Chondromyces crocatus: one gene and its partner. The protein of the gene in region 2 interacts with the protein of the main gene of each other region in a pairwise test. Links are inferred from orthologs where the notes say so. Each region holds a gene or a part of one and is shown on either strand. Other genes may lie near its edges. The genes, in order: ung and ndk.

Region 1 (7,870 bases), 3.5 Mb from region 2 along the record:
GCCTCCTGTGGCGATGGCGTCGTGCAGGCCGGTGTCGAGCAGTGCGACGACGGCAACCAGAACAACAGCGACGCCTGCCTCAACACCTGCGTCACCGCCTCCTGCGGCGATGGGTTCGTCCGCACGGGCGTCGAGCAGTGCGATGACGGCAACGCGAGCAACAACGACGCTTGCCTCAACACCTGCGTCGTCGCCTCCTGCGGCGATGGGTTCGTCCGCACGGGCGTCGAGCAATGCGACGACGGCAACGCGAGCAACAACGACGCTTGCCTCAACACCTGCGTCGTCGCCTCCTGCGGCGATGGGTTCGTCCGTACGGGCGTCGAGCAATGTGACGACGGCAACGCGAGCAACAACGACGCGTGCCTCAACACCTGCACCAGCGCGACCTGCGGCGACGGCTTCGTCCAGACCGGCGTCGAGGCTTGTGATGACGGCAACTCGATCGACAACGATGGCTGCCGCAACAACTGTTCGCTGCCCACCTGCGGCGATGGGATCGTCCAGCCGGGAGAGACCTGCGACGACGGCAACCAGAGCAACAACGACGGCTGCCTCAACACGTGCATGACCGCCACCTGCGGAGACGGCTTCGTCCGTGATGGGGTCGAGGAGTGCGACGACGGCAACCAGGACGACACCGACGGGTGCGTCGATGGCTGTGTCGAGGCCACCTGCGGCGACGGCTTCGTCCAGGAAGGGGTCGAGGACTGCGACGACGGCAACACCACGGACGGCGATGGCTGCGCCTCCGATTGCACCAGCGAAGGCCAGGGCGGCGCTGGCGGCGGCTCGGGCGGCAGCGGGGGTGAAGGCGGCCTCGGTGCCGGCGGCGAGGGCGCTGGTGGCGCTGGTGGCGAAGGTGGCCTCGGTGCTGGTGGCGCTGGCGGTGGAGGCGGCGAAGGTGGCCTCGGCGCTGGCGGCGACGGGCTCGGCGGCGTCGGTGGTTCCGACACGCCGGATGACGGTGACACACAGGACGACAGCGGCTGCGGATGCCGCGTCGCGGGCATCGAGAGCAGCTCTCAGGCGGGTGCGCTGCTGTTCCTCGGTGGCCTTGCCGTGGTCGTCACGCGGCGGCGTCGGCGCTCGCAACGGGCTGCCTGAAACGCCGTGAACGCGAGGGCCGGGCGCCTCCTGGGCGCTCGTCCCTCGATCCCTTCGAGCACGGATGACCGTGAGAGCGGCAACACCCTCCAATCCCCACGACCCCGCGCGTGAGTCCCCCCGTTGCGCGGGCCTCTCCACCTCGCATCGTGTCGCGTGCGGTCCGTCTCCGGGCGTTTCACGAACGCGCGGCTGCGGGTGCCGGGTCGCCGGGCACGACGGCAGCAGCGCTCAGGGGGCATGCTGGTGCTGCTCGGTGGGCTGGCGACCCTGCCGAGGCGACGACGGACGACGCGCGCCGCCTGAGGATGCTGGATGGCGTCTGAAACTCCCTGACCACGACGGCGGGGACACGGCATGTCTCCGAGGCGCCAGGACGCCCGCCACCCCCCAGGTCCGCGGGGACCCCGGCGCTCCAGCATCGTCGGGGGCCTCGTTCCATCGTCGTAATTTTTCATCCTGAAGAGACGAGTTCAGCGCGGCAGCCCCAGGTCCCAGTGGACCCAGGTCCGCTCCAGCGCCATGCCAGAAGCCGCCCGGTGATGGTTTCACGTGGGTGAATGCGAACCGGATGCCGTTGGCGGGCGACGCGACCAGGTCACGCTCGAAACATGGTCGCGTCGCCCGCTGATGCGACCAGGTCACGGGCGTGACCTACCGTCGTCGGGCGCCGACGCGACCATGTTTCGGGCGACAAATCCTCTGTCGTGGCGGACGACCTCCAGGTGAGCGCGTCCCTGGGGCGTGACGGTCGCGCCCCTCGGCGGCGCTTTCTCCGCTCCCGTCACCGCCCAGCTGTTCGACGGTCGCGTCGTGCATCCACCCCGGTCCCTGCTCCAGCCACCGCGTCGGTGTCGCGCGGGACGAGGAGCATGCGCTTGCATCCGGCATCAGGATCGCAGGCGGCCCCCCCTCCGTCGGCTGCCGCCTCCTTCCGGTCACGAGCGTGACCTGCCGGAAAAAAAGCGGAGGACACCTGGTTCGGCGTGGAAGCGCCTGCGCGTGCAAGGTGGGCGGAACTCCCCTAAGGAACGCCGACGGGGCCACCGTTGGCCGCCATCCACTCCGGATCGTGGGCGGTCGAGAAGACGGGGAGTTTCCGGAGCCAGCGCGCTCCAGCGCCGGGGCGCTCCAGCGCGATGCGGAGGGCGGCGATGAGCTCGAGGGGTGTGGCGTCGAGGCCGCGTTCCTTGGCGGCCCAGCCGAGGCCGGCCATCACCGCATTCACCACCTCGTAGCCCGGGGCGTGCAACGGCGGTGCGGGGGTGTGGAGGGGATCGGGGAAGTGACGTTGGCACGCGGCGAGATCGAGCGAGGTCCACGAGGCGCAGACGAGGGGGCGGGCCGGATGCACGGAGCAGGAGCCCTCGGCGTCGAGCAAGGGACACGGGATGCCACGGTGTGCGCGCTCGCTCCGGCTCAGGCCTCGGGTGGTGGCGTCGGTGGCGCGGACTCGTTCGAGCAGCTCGGCGAGGTCCTCGGGCGTGCGGTTCGCTCGGAGCCAGGCGGCGAGGCGCAGGACCTCCGGCACGAGGACGAGCACCTTGGAGGTGCAGCAGCTCGGGCAGCGGGGACCGCAGGCGATGGGCTGCGGCGGGGGCTCGGCCTCGCGCGCCGACTGGACCAGTACGTCGGCACGGGCGAGGGCCTGCGCGGCGGCCTCGATGACGCCCACCTCGCCGCCACCGAAGAGGGGTCCGAGGACGGCGCGCTCGCCGTCGGCGATGCCCTCGAGCACGGAAGGGGTGTAGCGGGTGGGCTGCGCGAGCGGGAGGGCACGCGGAGGCCGGCGGCCGTCGTCCGTCACGGGGAGGCTACAGCTCTTGCGGGAGTTTCCAGTCGATCGCGGGCTTCCCCGCGTGCGTGAGGGCGTCGTTGATCTTGGAGTACGGGCGGCTGCCGAAGAAGCCGCTCCTCGCCGAGAGGGGAGAGGGGTGCGCGGACTTGATGACGATGTGCTTGCGGGCGTCGATGAGCTTCTCTTTCTTCTGCGCGTAGCCTCCCCAGAGCACGAAGACCACGGGGTCCGGCTTGTCGCTCACCTTCTTGATGACGGCGTCGGTGAACGTCTCCCAGCCCTGCCCTTTGTGCGAGTTGGGCTGGTGCGCGCGCACGGTGAGCACGGTGTTGAGTAGTAGCACGCCCTGCTCGGCCCAGGCGGTGAGGCATCCGTGGCGCGGGGTCTCGAAGCCGGAGACGTCTTCGACCGCCTCCTTGTACATGTTGACGAGGGAGGGTGGCGTGGGGATGCCGGGTCGCACGGAGAAGCACAACCCGTGGGCCTGGTTGTCGTCGTGGTACGGGTCCTGGCCGAGCAGGAGCACGCGGACCTCTTCGTACGGCGTGAGCCGGAACGCGGAGAAGACGTCGCCTTCGGGGGGGAAGACCTGGTGAGCGGCGCGCTCGGCGTCGACGTAGGTCGCGAGCTTCTTGAAGTAGGGCTTCTCCAGCTCGTCGGAGAGGACGGACATCCAGGAGTCGGGCAGGTCGACGTTCACGTCACACTCCGTTCTTCGCGCAGAGATCGCTCATGCCACAGGTGGCGCACTGGGGCTTCTTCGCCATGCAGGTGTAGCGGCCATGGAGCACGGTGGCAGGGCCGAAGAAGGTCCAGTCGCTCTGATCGACGATCTTCATCAGGTCGCGCTCGATCTCCTCGGGCTTGTCCTTGCGGCTCAGACCCATGCGCTGGCTGACGCGGGCGACGTGGGTGTCGACGATGATGCCGGTGGGCATGTCGAAGGCCGTGTTGAGGACGACGTTGGCCGACTTCCGCGCGACACCTGGCAGCGTGGTGAGCTGCTCGATGGTGGTAGGCACTTCGCCGTCGAAGCGCGCGAGCAGCTCGCGGCTGATGGCCTGCACGCTCTTGGTCTTCTGCTTGTAGAAGCCGGTGGGCTTGAGATCCTCTTCCAGCTCGGTGGTGTCCGCCTCGGCGAAGGCGCGGGGACCGGGGTACTTCTTGAAGAGGGTGGCGGTGACCTTGTTGACGCGCTCGTCGGTACACTGCGCCGCGAGGACCGTGGCGATCAACAGCTCGAAGGGCGTGGTCCAGTCGAGCTCATAGCGAGCGTTCGGGTGCTCCTCACGGAGCCGCTCCAGCATGGGGGGGATGATCTCGGCGGGCATCATGGCAGGCCTCCTCGGGAAGCCTATCCGGATGCCCCGAGGAGGTCACCTGCGCCGCTCGGCGAAGTAGTTCTCGAGCAACTCCCGACCGACGAGGTTGGCCTTCGTACGCCACTTCAGGCCGTTGCTGAGCATGACGGACACGGCGATCTCCGGTCGATTGGCGGGGGCGAAGGAGGCGAACCAGGAAAACATGCGGGGCTGCCCCTTGCGCCCAGGGATGGATCCCACGAGCGTGCCCGTCTTGGCGGCGACGGGCATGGTCCCGAGTGCGCGCGAGCCATCGGGCTTGCGGAACGCCTTGGCGCAGGTGCCGCGGCGGGTGGTGATCTGGAGCATCTCCCGCATCATCTTGGCCTCTCGTGCGCCGAGCCCCCTGCCCTCGACGACGCGCTCTGGCGCTTCGCCCCGATCGATGAGCGAAAGTCGGACCCGCTCGCCGTCGTTGGCGATGGTCTGCATGGCGAAGAGGGCGCCGAGTGGTGTCAGGCGGCCGCTCCAGAAGCCCGCGGCGGCGCGGGCGAGGCCGAGGCCGCTCTCGGGGATCTCCACCTCGCTGGCGAGAGCAGGGACGTCGATCGGGACCTTGCCCGCGAAGCCGAGATCCAGGGCCTTCCGCTGGAGGTCGGAGGCGTCGAGGTGCTTGCTCGCGAGGCGGGCGAAGACGGCGTTGATGCTGTAGCCGATGGCCTCGCCGAAGGACGTGCAGCTCGCGCCGCGGGCGTCGAGCTCGCGCTGCGTGATGGCGTGCTCGCCACCCGTGTAGCAGACGGTCGACGAGGGACTGACCTTCTTGGCCTCCAGGAGGGCCGAGGCGGTGACGAGCTTGAAGAGACTCGCGCTCGGGGCGAGCGGGGTGACCACGTAGTCGCGGTCTCCGCGGCTGGCCCAGGCCAGGATGCGCCCCGTCCGGACGTCGGAGGCGACGATGGCGGCCTCCGGGGCGCCCGCGCGGTCGAGGAGGCGCTCGGCTGCGCGCTGGAGCGCCGGGTCGACGGTGAGGCGCACCTGCCGGCCCGAGGTGCCCACCACGGCGAACGCGCCGTCGCTGCGCACCTTCAGGGCGCGGACTCCCGGAGCCGCGAGAGCGCGCGCCGGCGTCGCGCCGAGAAAGAAGACGGCGAGGACGAGCGCGTAGAGGCCATGGGGTCGCACAGATGCCTACATGAAGCGCTCCCCCCTGGAGGGCCAAGAAACCCGACGATCGCGCCAGGAGGAAGGGGGCTCACGGGGATGGCAGAGAGAAACTGTCGGCGCTCCTTTCGACTTCCCTGCGGGAGCGTCATTGCATAATTTGGTAAGCGGGACGGTTTACGCTCGGACCTTTACTTACCGGGTGAGACCCATCCTGGAGGCGCGCATATCCATGCGTCACACAAGACCAATTGCAGCAGGGCTGGCGCTCGTCCTCGGCATCCTGGGGACCGCCGGCTGCTCGGATTCGAATGAACCCCGACCTCCGACCCCCCCTGGTGCGGGTGGGGCCGGCGGCGCCGGGGGAGACGGACAAGGCGGAGACGGACAAGGGGGCTCGGGTGCCCAGGGAGGCACTGGAGGTCAAGGGGGCTCCGGGGGGCAAGGCGCTGGAGGACAGGGGGGCTCTGGCGGACAAGGCGCCGGGGGAATGGGCGCCGGAGGAATGGGGGGACAGGGCGGCGCCGGGGGACAGGGCCCCGCCCAATGTGCGGTCGCAGCCGACTGTCAGGCGCCGGCGAACGTCTGTGAGGTCGCGGTCTGCACGGCAGGGGTGTGCGGCACGACGCCGGTCGCCGCCGGGACGCTGGTCCCCACCCAGATCACAGGCGATTGTCAGCGCGCGATCTGCGACGGGAACGGGTCGACGGTCACGGAAGCGGACGACTTCGACATTCCCAACGACAACAACGACTGCACGGTCGACGACTGCGATCAGGGGACGCCGGTGTTCACGCCGGAACCCGCGAGCACGGGCTGCGACGACAATGGGGGCGTGGTCTGCGACGGCGCGGGGCAGTGCATCCCGGCCGTCTGCGGTGACGGGGTGACCGAGGGCGCAGAGGTCTGCGACGACGGGAACCTGATCGACGGCGATGGTTGTGACTCGAACTGCAGGCCGACGGGCTGCGGGAACGGTGTGCAGACGGCCGGAGAGCAGTGCGACGACGGCAACGCGATCAACGGCGACGGCTGCGACGTGAACTGCACCGTGAGCGCCTGCGGCAACGGTATCCGCGCAGGCGCCGAGGAGTGCGACGACGGCAACACGGCCGACGGCGATGGCTGCGACGCGAACTGCGAGATCTGGCCGAACTACGTGTGCACCGGAACGCCGAGCGTGTGCTCGCTCGGGATCGAACTCTACTGCAACGACGGGACCGACAACGACGGCGACGGGCTGGTCGACTGCGCCGACCCGGACTGCGCGGCGGCCTGCGACGCGACGTTCCTGGGCTGCGGGACGAACAGGGCCCTCCTCGTCGTTCCGGCGAAGGACGTGCCGGCCGCCATCCCGGACCAGGGGTCGGTGTCCAGCCACGTGGAGCTGCTCAGCTCGCCCTATGTGATGCGGGCGGCAGTCCGGTTCAACATCACCCACACCTTCGACGCCGACATCGATCTTTCCCTGCTCTCGCCAGGTGGGCTGAACTTCGATCTGACGAGCGACAACGGCTCCAGCGGCCAGAACTACCAGAACACGCTCCTCGACACGGCGTGCTCCACGGCAGTCACGAGCGGCTCGGCGCCGTTCGCTGGATGCTATCGCCCCGAGACGAGCCTTGCCTCGCTGCTCGGTCAGAATGCGGCAGGCACCTGGACGCTGACGGCGGCCGACGACGCCGCGCAGGACGTGGGGACGCTGAACTCCTGGTCGCTCATCCTCTGCACCGTGCCCTTGACCTGCGGCAACGGCGTGCTCGATCCGGGCGAGGAATGCGACGACGGGAACTTCGACGACACCGACGCCTGCCGGAGCACCTGCCAGCTCGCCGCCTGCGGCGACGGCATCGTCCAGGTGGGCGAGGCGTGCGACGATGGCAACACGGCGAACGGGGACTGCTGCTCGTCGACGTGCCAGGCCGAGCCGTCGTGCCGTGGTGAGACCGAGCCGAACAACACCTGCAATGAAGCGGGTGGCATGTACACGCCGAGCCCGAGCGTGGTCGTCCAGGGCGCGATCAGCCCGGTGGGCGATCACGACTACCACTCGTTCGTCGTGCCCGCGACTGCGAGCGTGGAGATCGAGACCTTCAGCGGGTACGGTCCAGGGGCCTGCGTCGGTATCGACACGGTGATCCAGCTCCGAGGTCAGAACTGCACGACCGTGCTGTCGACCATGGATCAAGGCGGCATCGGCAACTGCTCCAAGATCACGCCGGCCACCGTCGCAGCTGCGCGAAGGCTCGCGCCGGGGACGTACTTCGTTCGGGTGGAGGACTACCAGAACAACGACGTCATCCCGATGTACAACATGCGCATCTCGTTCACCTCGCTCTGCGGGAACGGCGTCCTCGAGAGCTACGAGTCCTGCGATGACGGTAACCTGATCGACGGTGACGGCTGCCAGGCCGACTGCACGATCACGCCGAGCTGCGGCAACGGGCTCATCGAGGCAAACGAGGCCTGCGACGATGGCAACCATGCCAGCGGCGACGGT
Region 2 (7,935 bases):
CAAGGCCTTCGAGCTCCTCCCCGACCTCATCCTGATGGACCTCTCCCTGCCCGAGATCGACGGCTGGAAGGCGACCCGCTTTCTGAAGAACGACCCTCGGACCAAGGCCATCCCCATCGTGGCGCTGACGGGCCACGCGCTGGCGGGCCATTCGCGTGAAGCCAGGGACGCGGGCTGCGACGCATTCCTCACCAAGCCGTGCCTGCCGGACACGCTGGTGGCGGAGATCCGACGTGTACTCGCAACACGCAGCTCTGGTGACAGCACCTCCAGCAAAGGCGCTCCGGATCCTTCGGAGCACTGATCGACGGCGTCGACCCGCCCGCCTTACGCCCTCAGCGCGCGTGCTGACTGGAGATGCCGGGGACGGCGGGCACGGGACTCCGGCGGCGCCTGACTTCCACGCTGGCTCTCCCTCTGGCTAACTCTTCTCCGAGGTCGAGCAAGATGGCGCGGGTCACACGCAAAAAAATCACCACCAAGCGAGACAAGCCGAGCGTCACCTCGTCGACGACGCTCGAGAACGAATGCGAACGCCTCGAGCAGCTCTGTCACGCGCTCGAACAGCGTGCCGAGACGATGGAGCAGGCGCATCGCCAGACGATATCCACCGTCTCTCACGATCTGTGCAATGCGCTGAGCGTCATCGTGATGAGCGCCAGGCTCATGCTCCGCACCGTGGGTCCCGAGGCCGCCGGTCGAAAGCAGCTCGACGCCATCCTGCGGGCGGCGGACGAGATCGAGCAGCTCGCGCGTGATCTCGTCGACGCGAACCATGTCGAGGCCGGCACGCTCCGCGTGGATCATCAGCCGCTGGAGATCGTGCCTCTCGTCAAACAGGCGCTGGACATGGCGGCCCCTTCCGCGGCTGCCAAGCCCGTCACCCTCTCCAGCGAGGTCACGCCGGAGCTCACGGCCGTTGCGGCGGACCGAGAGCGGCTGCTCCAGGTCCTCGTCACCTTGATCACCAACGCCGTACGATTCACCCCGCGCGGCGGCCACATCACACTGCGCGCGGAAGCCGCCGGGCCGGCCGGGGGAGGAGGGGTCCGGTTCTCGATCGCGGATACCGGACCAGGGATCCCCGCCGAGCAACGGGATCGCCTCTTCACGCGCTTCGCTCAGAGCCGCCGGCCACCTTGTCAGGTCGTCGGACTCGGCCCTTACGTGGTGAAGGGCATCGTCGAGGCGCACGGTGGCGCCATCTGGGTCGACAGCGAGGTCGGCGTCGGTACCACGGTACGCTTCACCATGCCCCCCGCAGGGACCCTCCGCGAAGCGGCGAGCGCCGCCCTCTAGCCGCCCAGGGAAGCCGCCGTCGCTTTCCCCATCGCTGCGATCCAGCGACGCAGGATGCCATCCCCCTCCACCAGCCGGGCGATGGACGTCCATTCGTTTCGCTGATGCGCCTGGGCATTCACGCCCGGACCGAAGTTCACGGCAGGCACGCCCAGCTCGGCGAAGCGGGCCACGTCGGTCCATGCTTGCTTGGGCTCGACGCCGTTCACCCCTGCAGCGCGAAGCTGCATCACGAGCGGGTGGGAAGCATGCGGCAACGCGGACGGGCTGAGATCCAGCCACGCGACCTCGGCGCGATCGCCCACCAGCCCTTCGATCTCGCGCTGCGCCTCCTCGATCGAGGTCCCCGGCGCGAAGCGGTGGTTCAGGTTCAGCGTGAGCTCATCCGGGATGATGTTCCGCCCTCGGCCGCCCTCGATCAGGGTGGCTGAGGTCACCGTCCGGTACAGGAGCCCATCATGGACGACATCGCGGGGCTCCAGCGCATCGAGCTCCACCAGCAGGCGCCCTGCTTTGTGGATGGCGTTCTCTCCCTGCCAGGGCCGCCCGCTGTGCGCGGTTCTCCCGCGGAACGTCACGGTCGCGTGCAGCGAGCCCACCGCCCCGAGGCTCAGTCGATTGTCGCTCGGCTCCAGGCACACCGCGAGATCGACCTGCCCGAGCCCGGGCTCACGCTCCAGCACGAGCCCGAGCTCGTTGTCGCGAAACGGTCCCTCCTCGCGCGCATAGAACACCAGCGTCAGATCCAGCCCATCGAGTCCCTCCGGCGCGTGCTCGACGAGGTCCAGCATCAGCGCCAGGCCTGACTTCATGTCACTCGCGCCCGGACCGTAGAGGCGATCCCCCTCGATGCGGGGCGGTCCATCATGCGCGGTCCTCACCACGTCGAGGTGCCCAGCCAGCGCAACCTTGGGCCCCCCCGTCCCCCGCGTCACCTGCACCACCAGCGAGTCGCCATGACGTCGAGGCGGTTCAGGAAGCCGCGCCCGACGCAGCCGCTCGACGAGCGCGTCGCAGAGCGCCTTCTCTTCCCCAGTCGGCGAAGGGATCTCGCAGAGCCAGAGGAGGGTTGCCGCGAGCCGGTCCGCTCGCACGGGGTCACCTTCGACGGGCGTCGTCATACCGCGACCCCGAAGTCACGAAGCGCCGAGTTCAAGGAGACCTTCCGGTCCGTCGCCGCCGTCCTGTGACCGATGATCAACGCACAGGGCACGCCGAACGTCCCCGCGGGGAACGTCTTCGGGCGCGTCCCCGGGATCACCACGCTGCGGGGAGGCACGCGACCGCGGTACTCGACCACCTCGGGCCCGCTCACATCGAGGATGGCCGTGGAAGACGTCAGCACCACGCCCGCCCCGAGCACGGCCTCTTCGCCCACCACGACCCCCTCCACCACGATCACCCGGGATCCGATGAAGGCCCCATCTTCGACGATCACGGGCTGCGCCGACGGCGGCTCGAGCACGCCTCCGATCCCCACGCCGCCCGACAGGTGGCAATCGCGGCCGATCTGCGCGCAGCTCCCGACGGTCGCCCAGGTATCGACCATCGTCCCGGCGCCCACCCGCGCACCGATGTTCACGTAGCCGGGCATCACGATGGCGCCCGCCTCCAGAAACGCGCCATACCGCACCGTTCCCGGGGGCACCACGCGCACCCCCGCGGCGTCCAGACCTCGCTTCAGCGGGATCTTGTCGTGGAACTCGAAGGGCCCTGCCTCCATCACCTCCATCTTGCGCAGGGCGAAATAGAGGAGAATCGCCTCTTTCAACCACGCATGGGTCACCCACGCTCCGCCTGGTTCGGCGCGCTCGGCGACCCGGAGCACCCCGCGATCGAGTGCGTCCACCGCGCTCAGGACGGCCTCTTCATGAGCCGACGAGCGCAGCAACGCGCGGTCCCTGTAAGCAGCCTCGACGAGCCCCCTCAGCGCATCCACATCCATCACCGACGGGCCTTACCACGTTCCGCCGAAGGCGCCGACTTCGTGAGACGAGCGCATGGCGAGCGTCGCGCCCTCCCGCGTCCAGGCTCCCGACGGCATCGTCCGTCGCTCCGTCGCTCCGTCGCTCCGTCGCTCAGAGGATGAGGGTGCTGGAACTCGCGCCAGCCTCCGGCAAGCGCAGCTCCATTCCCGCACGTCGCGCCGTCACCAGGGCCACTGCGCGGGCACGCTCGCTGCTCTCCCTCAGGGGCACCATCAGGGCCACCCTCGTCCCCCCTTCATCGCCTCCCCGCGCCGCTCGAAGGCGCACGACCGCTCGCCCGTCGGCCCGACGTCCAGCTTCGAGCAACAGACAGGTCACCCCCGACTCTGCCAGCGCGGCCACGACGAGTTCCAGCAGCGGCCCGATCACCCGGGGATCGGCCTCCACGCTGTCACAGTCTTCGCCGAGCGCGACCAGCAGCCGGATGGCGGGTTGCGCCTGCAAGAGACCACTGCCCCGCTCTCTCAGCAGATCGCCCAGGTTGAGCGAGGTGGGTCGAAGCTCGATGGATGCGACCAGCAGATCGAGGAAGAGAAGGGCGCTCGAGAGTTCGCGCGACGTCCGTCTCACATGGGCTTCCATGGCGAGCCGCTGCCGAGCGTCGATGGTCCGCTCGGGAGGAGTGGCCCTCCCTCGGCCGCCAGGACGGCTCTCTTCGGGAGGAGTGGCCCTCCCGCGGCTGCCAGGACGGCTCTCTTCCAGCCCACGCCCCAGCTCCGACTCCAGCCGCGCTACCTCTGCTTCTGCTGGCGTGATCACCGCCCGTGCAGCAGCCACACTCTCCGAGTCGGCAGCCATCGTCACGGCCAGCGCCTCCGCCAGCGCGTCGAGGGCGCCGCGGAGCGTGGCGCAGCCCTCCTGCACCTCGGGTAGTGCCCGCAGGATACCCCGCGGTCCTACCCGACGTGAGCCGAGCAACTGGACGAAGCTCTCGATGGCAGCAGCGCCGTCGCGAACCGCGCCGCGCGCGGCTGCGAGGCGCTCATCGAGCATCAGGAGGCCGAGGAAGCCGTCGGAGACACCTCGTAACCGGCGAAGAAGTAGGAAATCTCTCGCGCCGCGGTCGAGGTCTTGTCGGAGCCGTGCGCGGCGTTCTCGCCGACGCTCGCCCCGTAGAGCTTGCGGATCGTTCCCTCCGCCGCCTTCGCCGGATCGGTCGCGCCGATGACCTCACGGTACCGGGCCACCGCGTCTTCACGCTCCAGCGCCATCACGATGATGGGGCTGCGCGACATGAAGGCGACCAGCTCATCGAAGAACCCGCGCCCCCGGTGCTCCTCGTAGAAGCCCTCGGCCTCCTTGCGGGACAGGTGAACGCGCTTCAGCGCCTTGACGGTGAAGCCCTCGGCCTCCAGCCGGGCGATGATCGCCCCGGCGTGGTTCTTCTCGACGGCGTCGGGCTTGATGATGGAAAGGGTTCGCTCCAGGGCCATGATGGGGCGGGCTTATGCGAAAGTTCGCGTCCTTGCAAGAAGTTCCCATCCGGCCGGGCCTGCCCAGGCCCCGTGCCCGCTTCGCGCTGGGCGGTCTCCCCCTCCCTCGGGGGGCGCCATGAACCTGTAACATTCACCTGCTAGAAGGTCCGCCATGCCGAGCCACGTTCTCATCGTCGAGGATGAGCGCGATCTGCAGCGCGTCGTCGCCTACAACTTCCGTCAAGCTGGGTTCGACGTCGTCTCGGCGATGAACGGCGAGACCGCCCTCCGTGCACTCAAGGAGGAGCGTTTCGACCTGATCATCCTCGATCTCATGCTGCCCGACATCTCGGGGACCGAGCTCTGTCGCCGCATCAAGCAGAGCCCCCAGACCGCCCAGACACCCATCATCATGGTCACGGCGAAGGGCGAGGAGGTCGACCGGGTGGTGGGCTTCGAGCTCGGCGCCGACGACTACCTGGTCAAGCCGTTCAGCGTCCGGGAGCTCATCCTCCGCGCCCGGGCCGTACTGCGCCGCTCCGAGGGCCCTGGCCCTGCACCCGAGCGCTTCGACTTCGGCGCCCTCCGCATCGACCGCGCAGCGCACCGGGCGTGGGTCGAAGGGCAAGAGGTCGCCCTCACCGCGCTGGAGTTCCGCCTCCTCATGATGCTCTACGATCGCCGAGGCCGCGTGCTCTCGCGGGACACCCTCCTCGACGAGGTCTGGGGCTCCCACGTCGACGTGACCGCCCGCAACGTCGACACCCACGTGAAGCGGGTCCGCGAGAAGCTCGGCGTCGTCGGGGAGTACATCGAGACCGTGCGCGGCGTGGGCTACCGCTTCCGCGCCGACGCAGGCGAGAGCACCAGCAGCGGATGAGGCGGCGACTCGGCCTCGGCGGCAGGCTGGTCCTCGCGACGGCGGTGGTGCTCCTCGGCGCCGGCGTCGTGCTCGAGCAGCTCAGCTCGCACGAGCTGGAAGCGCTCCTCGCCCGCCACGCGGCCCCCCCGGCCGCCATCGACGCCGCCCTCGCGCGCTACCGCCAGCTCGTCCTCATCGGCGTCGCCGCTGCGATCCTGGTGGCCTCCGCCGTCGGCGCAGCGGCCGCCCTCCTGGTCACCCGCCCCGTCACCCGCCTCACCCGCGTCGCCCTCGCCATGGCCCGCGGCGATCTCACCGCCCGCGCCCCGACCCGTGGCGCTGGCGAGGTCGCTCAGCTCGGGCGCGCGCTGAACCAGCTCACCAGCGCCCTCTCCCGCTCCATCGGGGAGCTGCGCGGCGAGCGCGACGTCCTCGCCGGCATCCTCGACGGCATGCGCGAAGGCGTCCTCGTGCTCGACGGCGACGCCCTGATCGTCCTCGCCAACCGGGCCGTCCGCGGCATGCTCTCCGTCGGAGAAGACGCCGTCGGCAAGTCCGTCCTCGAGGCCATCCGCAGCGCCCGCCTCGCCGAGGCCGTCGACCGCGCGCGGGGTCAAGACGAGCCGGTCGACATCGAGGTCGAGCTCGGCCACCTCTTCGGCCTCGGCCGGGGCGCAGCCTTCACCCTCCCTGCCGCCCGCCGCATCCTCGTCCGGGTCTCTCGCTTGCAGAGCGATACCGGCCGACCGGGCGTCATCGCCGTCTTCCACGACGTCACCGATCTGCGCCGCCTGGAGACCATCCGCACGGACTTCGTGGCCAACGTGTCCCACGAGCTGCGCACCCCGGTGACGGCCATCAGCACCGCCGTCGAAACCTTGCAGATGGGCGCGCTCTCCGATCCTGGCGAGGCCCCCGAGTTCGTGGCGATGATCGACCGCAACGCCCGGCGGCTACGTCAGCTCGTCGACGATCTCCTCGACCTCGCCAAGATCGAATCGAAGACCCTCAAGCTCGATCTCCAGACGCTCGACGTCAGCGGCGTCATCGAGCACGCCACCCACCTGTGCGCCGAGCCGGCGCGACGCCGCCGCGTCGAGGTCACCGTCGAAAAGCCGTCCGATCTGCCCCTCGGCCGCTTCGACCAGCGCGCGCTCGAACAGGTGCTCACCAACCTGCTCGACAACGCCATCAAGTACGCAGGAGAGGGGGCGCACGTCACCGTCTCGTCGCGCACAGAAGGCGACCTCCTCGCCATCACCGTCGCCGACGACGGTCCCGGGATCCCGGCCCAGCACCTGGGGCGCATCTTCGAGCGCTTCTACCGCGTCGACGCAGGCCGCTCCCGCGACCTCGGCGGGACCGGCCTCGGCCTGGCGATCGTGAAACACCTCGTCGAGCTGATGAGCGGCGCCGTCGACGTCGAGAGCGCCCTCGGACGCGGCACCCGCTTCACCGTGCGCATCCCGCGCGGCGCGTGAGCCTCCGCCGCCCATCCACCCCTCTGTCACCGTCCCGTCACTCACCGCCGGTAGACACGATTGCCCTGACGCAGAGGCGCCCGGTGGAGGATACTCCCCGCGTGCGTCCCCTCCCCTCCCTCAACCCCGAGCAGCGCCCATCCACCCGTAGATGACCGCGATCGATCCCGAGATCGGCGCCGAATCGGCGCCCGCCACCAAGCTCCAGGTCACGCACCTGAACGCTTACTTCGGAGATCTCCACGTCATCCGGGACATCACCCTCGGTGTCCCCGCCGAGAAGGTGACCGCCATCATCGGCCCCTCCGGCTGCGGAAAATCCACCTTCCTGCGCTGCCTCAACCGCATGCACGAGCACGTCCCGGGGGCCCGGGCCAAGGGCGAAGTCCTCCTCGACGGCGTCGACGTCTACCACCCCTCGGTCAACCCCGTCCGGCTGCGGCGGCGGGTCGGCATGGTCTTTCAGAAGCCGAACCCGTTCCCCACGATGTCCATCCGCGACAACGTACTCGCCGGCCACCGGCTGAACGGCACCCACATCGACGCGCCAGGAGAACTCGTCGAGCACTGCTTGCGCCAGGTGGCCCTCTGGGACGAAGTGAAGGACCGGCTCGACCAGCCCGGCATCGCCCTGTCCAGCGGCCAGCAACAGCGGCTCTGCATCGCCCGGGTGCTGGCCGTCGAGCCCGACGTCGTCCTCCTCGACGAACCCTGCTCCGCCCTCGATCCCATCGCCACGGCCCACATCGAGGAGCTGATCGAGGAACTGAAGGATCGGTATACTCTCCTCCTCGTCACGCACAACCTGCAGCAGGCGGCGCGCGTCTCCGACTACATGGCCTTCTTCTACATGGGGAATCTCGTGGAGTTCGACCGGACCGACGTCATCT

The links.
Region 1: the proteins of ndk (region 2) and ung interact in binary tests that used the Escherichia coli proteins (3 or more experiments, as listed by UniProt). The link is inferred for Chondromyces crocatus from one-to-one orthologs.

Annotation. Positions count from the first base shown.
Region 1 is NZ_CP012159.1:4,275,661-4,283,530, reverse strand. What follows is about bases 1,764-4,576. They hold ung (uracil-DNA glycosylase), read right to left. Parts: upstream 3,606-4,576; coding sequence 2,922-3,605; downstream 1,764-2,921. Other genes in these bases: CMC5_RS15880 (penicillin-binding transpeptidase domain-containing protein), read right to left, coding at 4,282-4,576; nth (endonuclease III), read right to left, coding at 3,607-4,239; CMC5_RS15895 (YkgJ family cysteine cluster protein), read right to left, coding at 2,132-2,914. Outside these bases: CMC5_RS46505 (DUF4215 domain-containing protein), read left to right, coding at 1-1,107; more of CMC5_RS15880, read right to left, coding at 4,577-5,391; CMC5_RS47550 (DUF4215 domain-containing protein), read left to right, coding at 5,603-7,870. UniProt on the Escherichia coli protein: Excises uracil residues from the DNA which can arise as a result of misincorporation of dUMP residues by DNA polymerase or due to deamination of cytosine.
Region 2 is NZ_CP012159.1:7,729,842-7,737,776, forward strand. What follows is about bases 3,001-5,878. They hold ndk (nucleoside-diphosphate kinase), read right to left. Parts: upstream 4,721-5,878; coding sequence 4,280-4,720; downstream 3,001-4,279. Other genes in these bases: CMC5_RS27695 (2,3,4,5-tetrahydropyridine-2,6-dicarboxylate N-succinyltransferase), read right to left, coding at 3,001-3,244; CMC5_RS27700 (hypothetical protein), read right to left, coding at 3,378-4,280; CMC5_RS27710 (response regulator), read left to right, coding at 4,875-5,582; CMC5_RS27715 (HAMP domain-containing sensor histidine kinase), read left to right, coding at 5,579-5,878. In the rest of the region: CMC5_RS27680 (response regulator), read left to right, coding at 1-304; CMC5_RS27685 (sensor histidine kinase), read left to right, coding at 448-1,299; dapE (succinyl-diaminopimelate desuccinylase), read right to left, coding at 1,296-2,393; more of CMC5_RS27695, read right to left, coding at 2,417-3,000; more of CMC5_RS27715, read left to right, coding at 5,879-7,045; phosphate ABC transporter ATP-binding protein PstB, read left to right, coding at 7,197-7,935. UniProt on the Escherichia coli protein: Major role in the synthesis of nucleoside triphosphates other than ATP. The ATP gamma phosphate is transferred to the NDP beta phosphate via a ping-pong mechanism, using a phosphorylated active-site intermediate.